DNA from 3 places in the Streptomyces sp. NPDC027962 genome. Region 3 is predicted to be linked to each of the others. Evidence: riboswitches for the same ligand, from Rfam matches in the RefSeq annotation. Region 3 holds a riboswitch; each other region holds the start of a gene.
What was found. A riboswitch is a leader RNA that binds a small molecule or an ion and turns the genes downstream of it on or off. The one in region 3 is predicted to bind cyclic di-AMP.
Positions count from the first base shown of each region.

Region 1: it holds a riboswitch for cyclic di-AMP, as region 3 does, so the genes downstream of both, ACZ4SA_RS18335 (C40 family peptidase) here and ACZ4SA_RS16580 (C40 family peptidase) in region 3, are expected to answer to the same signal.
Region 2: it holds a riboswitch for cyclic di-AMP, as region 3 does, so the genes downstream of both, ACZ4SA_RS24510 (LysM peptidoglycan-binding domain-containing protein) here and ACZ4SA_RS16580 (C40 family peptidase) in region 3, are expected to answer to the same signal.

Region 1 is NZ_JBVHTA010000017.1:137,172-139,363, forward strand. Features, by position in the region: gene ACZ4SA_RS18325 (ATP-dependent Clp protease proteolytic subunit) at 1-609, shown strand, start outside; gene ACZ4SA_RS18330 (hypothetical protein) at 617-925, shown strand; cyclic di-AMP (ydaO/yuaA leader) riboswitch at 1,271-1,426, shown strand; gene ACZ4SA_RS18335 (C40 family peptidase) at 1,430-1,906, shown strand; gene ACZ4SA_RS18340 (ATP-binding protein) at 2,085-2,192, opposite strand, start outside.
Region 2 is NZ_JBVHTA010000028.1:85,708-87,899, forward strand. Features, by position in the region: gene ACZ4SA_RS24510 (LysM peptidoglycan-binding domain-containing protein) at 69-875, opposite strand; cyclic di-AMP (ydaO/yuaA leader) riboswitch at 878-1,038, opposite strand; gene ACZ4SA_RS24515 (glutamate-cysteine ligase family protein) at 1,436-2,192, opposite strand, start outside.
Region 3 is NZ_JBVHTA010000015.1:80,905-83,096, reverse strand. Features, by position in the region: gene ACZ4SA_RS16580 (C40 family peptidase) at 1-730, opposite strand, end outside; cyclic di-AMP (ydaO/yuaA leader) riboswitch at 733-895, opposite strand; gene pcrA (DNA helicase PcrA) at 1,159-2,192, shown strand, end outside.

The sequences.
Region 1 (2,192 bases), on a different contig from region 3:
GAGTTCACCGAACGCACGTCGTCGGGGACGCGCACGCTCGACCCGTACTCGAAGCTGCTGGGCGAGCGGATCATCTTCCTCGGGACCGCCGTCGACGACACCGCCGCCAACGACGCCATCGCCCAGTTCCTGCACCTCGAGTACGCCGCCCCCGACCAGGACATTTCCCTGTACATCAACTCCCCCGGCGGATCCCTCCACGCCATGTCCGCCATCTACGACACGATGCAGGTCGTCACCTGCGACGTGGCCACCACGTGCCTCGGCCAGGCCGCCTCGACCGCGGCCGCGCTGCTCGCCGCCGGCGCGCCGGGCAAGCGCATGGCGCTGCCCGGCGCGCGGATCGTGGTCCAGCAGCCTGCCTTCGAGGAGCCGTTGCGGGGGCAGCCCTCCGATCTGGAGATTCATGCTGCCGAGTTGTTGCGGCTGCGTGCGCAACTCGCCGGGACGCTGGTCCGCCACACCGGCCAGGACGCCGACCGCATCGCCGCCGACCTGGAGCGGGACAGAATCTTCGACGCGACGGCGGCCAAGGAGTACGGCCTGATCGACCATGTCATCACGAGCCGCAAGACCTCTGCCTCTATCACACCGTCCGGCGCGAAGTGAACGCGCGATGCTGCCGCCGGAACTGCCGCCGCTGCCTGCTTTGACCCGCGCCGAGGCCGAATTCGTCGACGCGTATCTCGAAGTCGTCGACATGGTCGGCCGGATCAACCCCGCCCGCTCCACCCACACCTACGGCGCACTGCGCGCGGCTCAAGCCCTGGTGGGGCGGGCCGCCGCACTGAAGGACGCCCTGACGCTCATGCATGTGCGCGGCGAGAGTGAGGTGTACACGCACACGCTCGCCGAGGCGCTTCGCGTTCTGGACGGGGAGCGCAGGGCGAGGCGCGTGACCATGCCGCCCGTTTCCACGAGTTGACGGTCGTTCCGCTGCTGTCAACCGCCAACGGGGTAACGGCATTCGTACCCCGTTCGGTGGAGCTTCAACGAAGTTGTTGCGTGTCGCAGGACTTGCGCGGCGCGATCACCGATCTGGCCCAATCGACGGCTTCACCGCTGGTACGACCATGCGTCCGCGTCATGCGAGAACGGTGTTCACACTCCTGTCCACCCGAAAGGGCCAGTCGTGATCAGCTTCACAAAAGCCGTTTCAACTCGGAAATCGGACATGGGTGGGTAACGATCCGTGGGACGACAAGCCCCCGCCACCTTGACGGGGCGGTCCGGGCGGACGCTGAGTCCTGCCGCCGCACCGGACGACTGGTCGACGGAAGTGCATCGGCAGGAGTGGAGGACCCGAGCAGTACGGCGTGACCGGCGATCCCGGACACGTCTTGGGGTGAAGCCGCTTCGGCGGCCGGGCGTCTTCGCCGGTCCGAACCCGACAGGTCATCCTTCACAGGCGGCTGACGAAGGGTTGCGCATGACTGCGCAGATTCATCTCCCGCTCCTCTTCTCGCGTGCGGGCGCCGTGTCGGCACTGACCATCGCCGCCGTCGGCGGCTCACTCCTGGCCCCCAGCAGCTCCGCAGAGGGGCGAGCGATCAGCAGCCACGCGAGCAAAGCACTCAAAGTGGCTGCCTCGAAGCAGGGATCGCCCTACCGCTACGGCGCCACGGGCCCGGCCCGCTTCGACTGCTCCGGGCTCACGCTCTACTCGTACAAAAGAGCGGGGAAGAGACTGCCCCGGACCGCCCAGCAGCAGTACAACCGGACGCGACATATCTCCGCCGCCAACCGGCAACGCGGTGACCTGGTGTTCTTCCACTCCGGAGGTTTCGTGTACCACGTGGGCATCTACGCCGGCCACGGCAAGATCTGGCACTCACCCAAGACGGGCGACGTGGTCAAGCTCGCCAAGATCTGGACGAGGAGCGTCAAGTACGGCCGCGTGCGCTGACGCCCCGACAGTTCCCCTGCGTACGTGCCCCGGTCACCCTGTCACAGGGACCGGACCAGCAGGGCGACCCCGAGCCCGGTGGCGCCCCCCGTGACGTCTTCGACGGCGACGGGCGGTGCGCCGGCCGGGCGAACACGGGCCGCCCTGCGCCGGCGATGCCGACGGCGAGCACAGTGGGTCAGTTCTGCACGGGCACGGACCACGGCAGCGCGATCCAGACCGTCTTGCCGCCCTCCTGGGTGGGTGAGACGGACAGCCGACCGCCGCACTCCGCGGTGAGCGTACG
Region 2 (2,192 bases), on a different contig from region 3:
GCGCCGCCGGACGCCCCGGGCTCCGGCCCGGTGAAGTGTTGCGGCCTGCCGGCCGTGCAACGGTCCCGTCAGTAGGGGCCGTTCACGTTGTCGATCGAGCCGTAGCGGTCGGCGGCGTAGTTGCACGCGGCCGTGATGTTGGCGACCGGGTCGTACAGGTCGTTGGCCGTGCCGGGGACGTGGTACGCGTCGAAGGTCGGCTGGATGACCTGCAGCAGGCCCTTCGAGGGCGTGCCGTTGATGGCGTTGATGTCCCAGTTGTTGATGGCTCGCGGGTTGCCGGAGGACTCACGCATGATGTTGCGGTGAATTCCCTCGTAGGTTCCCGGAATTCCGTGCCGGGCCATGACGGCCAGCGATTCCTTGATCCAGCCGTCGAGGTTGTTCGCGTAGGTGGCGGGTTTGGCGGCGGGGGCCGTCTTCCGCTCCGAGCGGTCCGCACGGTCGGTCGCGGCGGCCCGGTCGGCCTTCTTGGGCGCGGCCTTTTCCTTGGCCGGGGACTTTGCGCCGATCGTGAGCTCGAGACCGGGGTGAATCAGTGCCGGATCGTGACCGATGGCTCTCCGGTTGTCATTGAAGAGCTCCTTCCAGCCGCCGCTCAGGGAATACTTGGTGGCGATCTTGGAAAGGGAGTCACCCGCGACCACGGAATAGGTGACGACCTTGGACTTCTGTGCGGCGACCTGCGCGGCAGCGGCCACGGTGACCGGCGCGACAGCCTTCTCCGCGGCCACGGGCAGCGCGGCCGGCGCTGCCTGCGCAGTGGTGGTGACCATGAGGGGGAGGGCGAGTGCGGCACCGCCCGTGCCCGCTGCGACGAATCCGCGGGTAAGTGAACGGGACTTGGGACGACGGTGCTTACCCTTTGCGGGCATGGCGAATTCCTCTCCGTCGCCTGCGAGGTGAGCTGTCGGGTTCGGGCTGGAGATGCCCGGTCGCATCTGATGGCGACTTCACCCCGAGCCGTTCCGGGATTCCGGATCGGCGGCTTACCTGGTTCCCCCGCTCCTGCCGTACGTGAGTGGGTGCGGTTTAACCGGACGGCGGCAGGATTCGGCGGTCCGTCCGGATTGACGGTGACGTTAAGCGAGAGGATCCCGGCGAAACAAGTCCTGAATTCCACATCACAAAGCGGACGTCTCCCCCCGACGGGCAATTCATATTGTCAGTGCCGCGTCAAAAGGCTCAAATTCCGCCCAGGCAACGGGAACTGGCCCGTGCGGCGGTATCCGCACAGAGCGGACCAGGTGACCGACATCACGAGGGATCGGGGCAACCTCCAGGGTTGCCCCATAACCCCCAAAGAGCTTCAACTCACAGGAATGCATGGCAATTCGACTTACAAACTTAATGCGGGAAAAAACCTCTATACCGGACATAGAGGAGCATTGCCGGGCAGGTCGCCTCCGTCCCCCACAGCACGAGCGGGGAACACTCAGTCCACGGGCCAGGTGTGCGCCGGCGCGTTCAGGTGCATGTAGGCGATGTACTGCTGCGTCATCAGCCGAAGCGCCTCGTGGTGGTCGACGCGGCTCGTGGCGTCTATGTGGTGGTACATCTCCGCCTGCCACACCGCGCCGTTGCGCCCGGTGACGCAGCGCTGCTCGATGATCCCCAGCAGCGGCTCCCGCCACGCCGCGTCCATGCCGGAGAGCTCGAGACCGCGATGGGCCATGGGCAGCAGACGCCTCAGTACGAGCTCGGCCACCGGCACCTCGCCCATGCCCGGCCAGTACAGGTCCGCGTCGATGCCGTGCCGCGCCGCGGCGTGCAGATTGTCCTCGGCGGCCTGGAACGACATCCGGGACCAGATCGGCCGCTCCTCGTCGACCAGGGCGCGGGTCAGCCCGTAGTAGAAGGCGCCGTTCGCGAGAGTGTCGGCGACGGTCGGGCCGGCAGGCAGGACCCGGTTCTCGACGCGCAGATGCGGTCGGCCGTGGGAGACGGCGTAGACGGGGCGGTTCCACCGGTAGATGGTGCCGTTGTGCAGGGTCAGTTCGGCCAGCTCCGGTGTGTCCCCGCCATCGAGCGTCCCGCGCGGATCCTCCTCGTCGCACAGGGGCAGCAGGGCGGGGAAGTAGCGCACATTCTCCTCGAAGAGATCAAAAACGCTGGTGATCCACCGCTCGCCGAACCACACCCGCGGCCGGACCCCCTGCACCTTGATCTCCTCGGGGCGGGTGTCGGTCGCC
Region 3 (2,192 bases):
CCGCCTCCGCTTCGGCGCGGGCGGCCGCCTCCGCCTTGGCCTTCGCCTCGGCCTTGCGGCGCGCCTCCTCTTCCTTCTTCCGCTCGATCGCGGCGAGCCGTGCCTTCTCCTCGGCCGTCAGCTTCGACAACAGCGTGCGCGCCTCGGCGAGCTTGGTCTGCACGGTCTTCTTGCTGGTGCGCAGGGACTCCTGGGAGTCCGTGAGGGACTCGAGGCGCTTCGTCGCCTCCGCGCGCTGCTCGGCAGCCGCCGCCCGCTCGGTCTCGTATTCGGTGACGGCCCTGCGCTGCTGGTCCGTCATCCGGTCCATCAGCTGCGTCTGGTCGAAGTACGCCTGCGGGCTGTCCGCGAACATCAGCGCGGCGGTGGGCGTGACTGCGCCGGTCCGGTACTGGGCGGCCGCGTAGTTGCCGAGGGCGCGGCGGGACTCGTTCAGCTTCTCGGTGCGCTTGGCCGCGTCGTCGAGCAACTGGTCCACCTCGGCGCGTTTCTCCGCCGTGGCTTCCTTGGCCTTGTTGAACTCCTGGGTGGCGCTGCCCGCCTGCCGGTACAGGTCGTCGACCTTCTTCTGCACCTCTTCGATGCTGGGCTTCGGATCGGAGGGTGCGGCGGTCGCGCTCTGCGTGGAGAGCAGAGTCACACCGGCGAGTGCTGCCGTCGTGAAGCCGACGGCGGGGGAGGTCTTTGCGGTTCGGCTGCGGGGCTTGCGATGCGACGCCAAGGCCGGCATCTCCTTCTTCCGTGGACCGCCTACCGGGTTAGCTGTCGGGTTCGGGCGGAGCGGAAGACGCCCTACGGACCGAGTGGTGCGCGGTCCGATTCACCCCGGTTGTGCATGGTGGGTCCCCGGTTCCGAACTCCTTTGGCAGGAGCCCGGATTCGGCGCAGGCTGCCCGTTCGGCGTGGTTCGCCAGGAGGGGTACGGGCCGCCTGGTCGAGCACGCTAGCCAACTCGTGTGTGTGCTGTGAAGGTTGATGTTCGATATGTCCGATACATTTTCGTGACCTTTTTCGGCGGGTGGCCGCCGGCCGGGGTGCCGATGGCAGGGCGGATGCGTCCCGTCACGTACCGTGTCCCGCTCGTGCCCCTGCTCGTGTCCTGCTCGTGTCCCGATGCGGCCACGTGCTGTCGGTCCGGCCGCCTAGACTCGTTAAGCGATGAGCAGCCTCTTTGACGACAGCTTCCTGGCGGACCTCCAGCCCGACGGGGACGAGCAACCGCCGCCGCCCGAGGAATCGGCTCCGGAGCAGCTTCCGGACGACCTCTTCCAGGGCGCGTTCGACGTGCCTCCGGCCCGCGACGGGTACTACCGCGACGGCGCCCCGCGCCCTGTCGTGGACCCCGCCGCCCTGCTCGAGGGGCTGAACGAACAGCAGCGTGCGGCCGTCGTGCACACAGGGTCACCGCTGCTCATCGTGGCCGGTGCCGGCTCCGGCAAGACCCGGGTCCTCACCCATCGCATCGCGCATCTGCTGGGCACGCGGCATGTCCACCCCGGCCAGATACTGGCGATCACCTTCACCAACAAGGCCGCCGGCGAGATGAAGGAGCGCGTCGAGCAGCTGGTCGGCCCGCGTGCCAATGCGATGTGGGTCCTGACCTTCCACAGCGCCTGCGTCCGGATCCTGCGCCGCGAGTCGAAGAAGCTGGGCTTCACGTCGTCGTTCTCGATCTACGACGCGGCGGACTCCAAGCGGTTGATGTCGCTGGTCTGCCGCGATCTGGACCTCGACCCGAAGAAGTTCCCGCCGAAGTCCTTCAGTGCCAAGATCTCGAACCTGAAGAACGAGCTGATCGACGAGGAGACCTTCGCCGACCAGGTGGTTGGTGGTACCTCCCAGGCCGAAGGCTCTGGGGGAGGATTCGAGAAGACGCTCGCAGAGGCGTACCGGATGTACCAGGCGCGGCTGCGCGAAGCCAATGCCCTGGACTTCGACGACATCATCATGACCACGGTCCACCTGCTTCAGGCGTTCCCGGATGTCGCCGAGCACTACCAGCGGCGCTTCCGGCACGTCCTCGTCGACGAGTACCAGGACACCAACCACGCTCAGTACACGCTCGTGCGCGAGCTGGTGGGCAAGGGGTGCGAGGACCTGGACCCGGCCGAGCTGTGCGTCGTCGGCGACGCCGACCAGTCGATCTACGCCTTCCGCGGCGCGACCATCCGCAACATCCTCCAGTTCGAGGA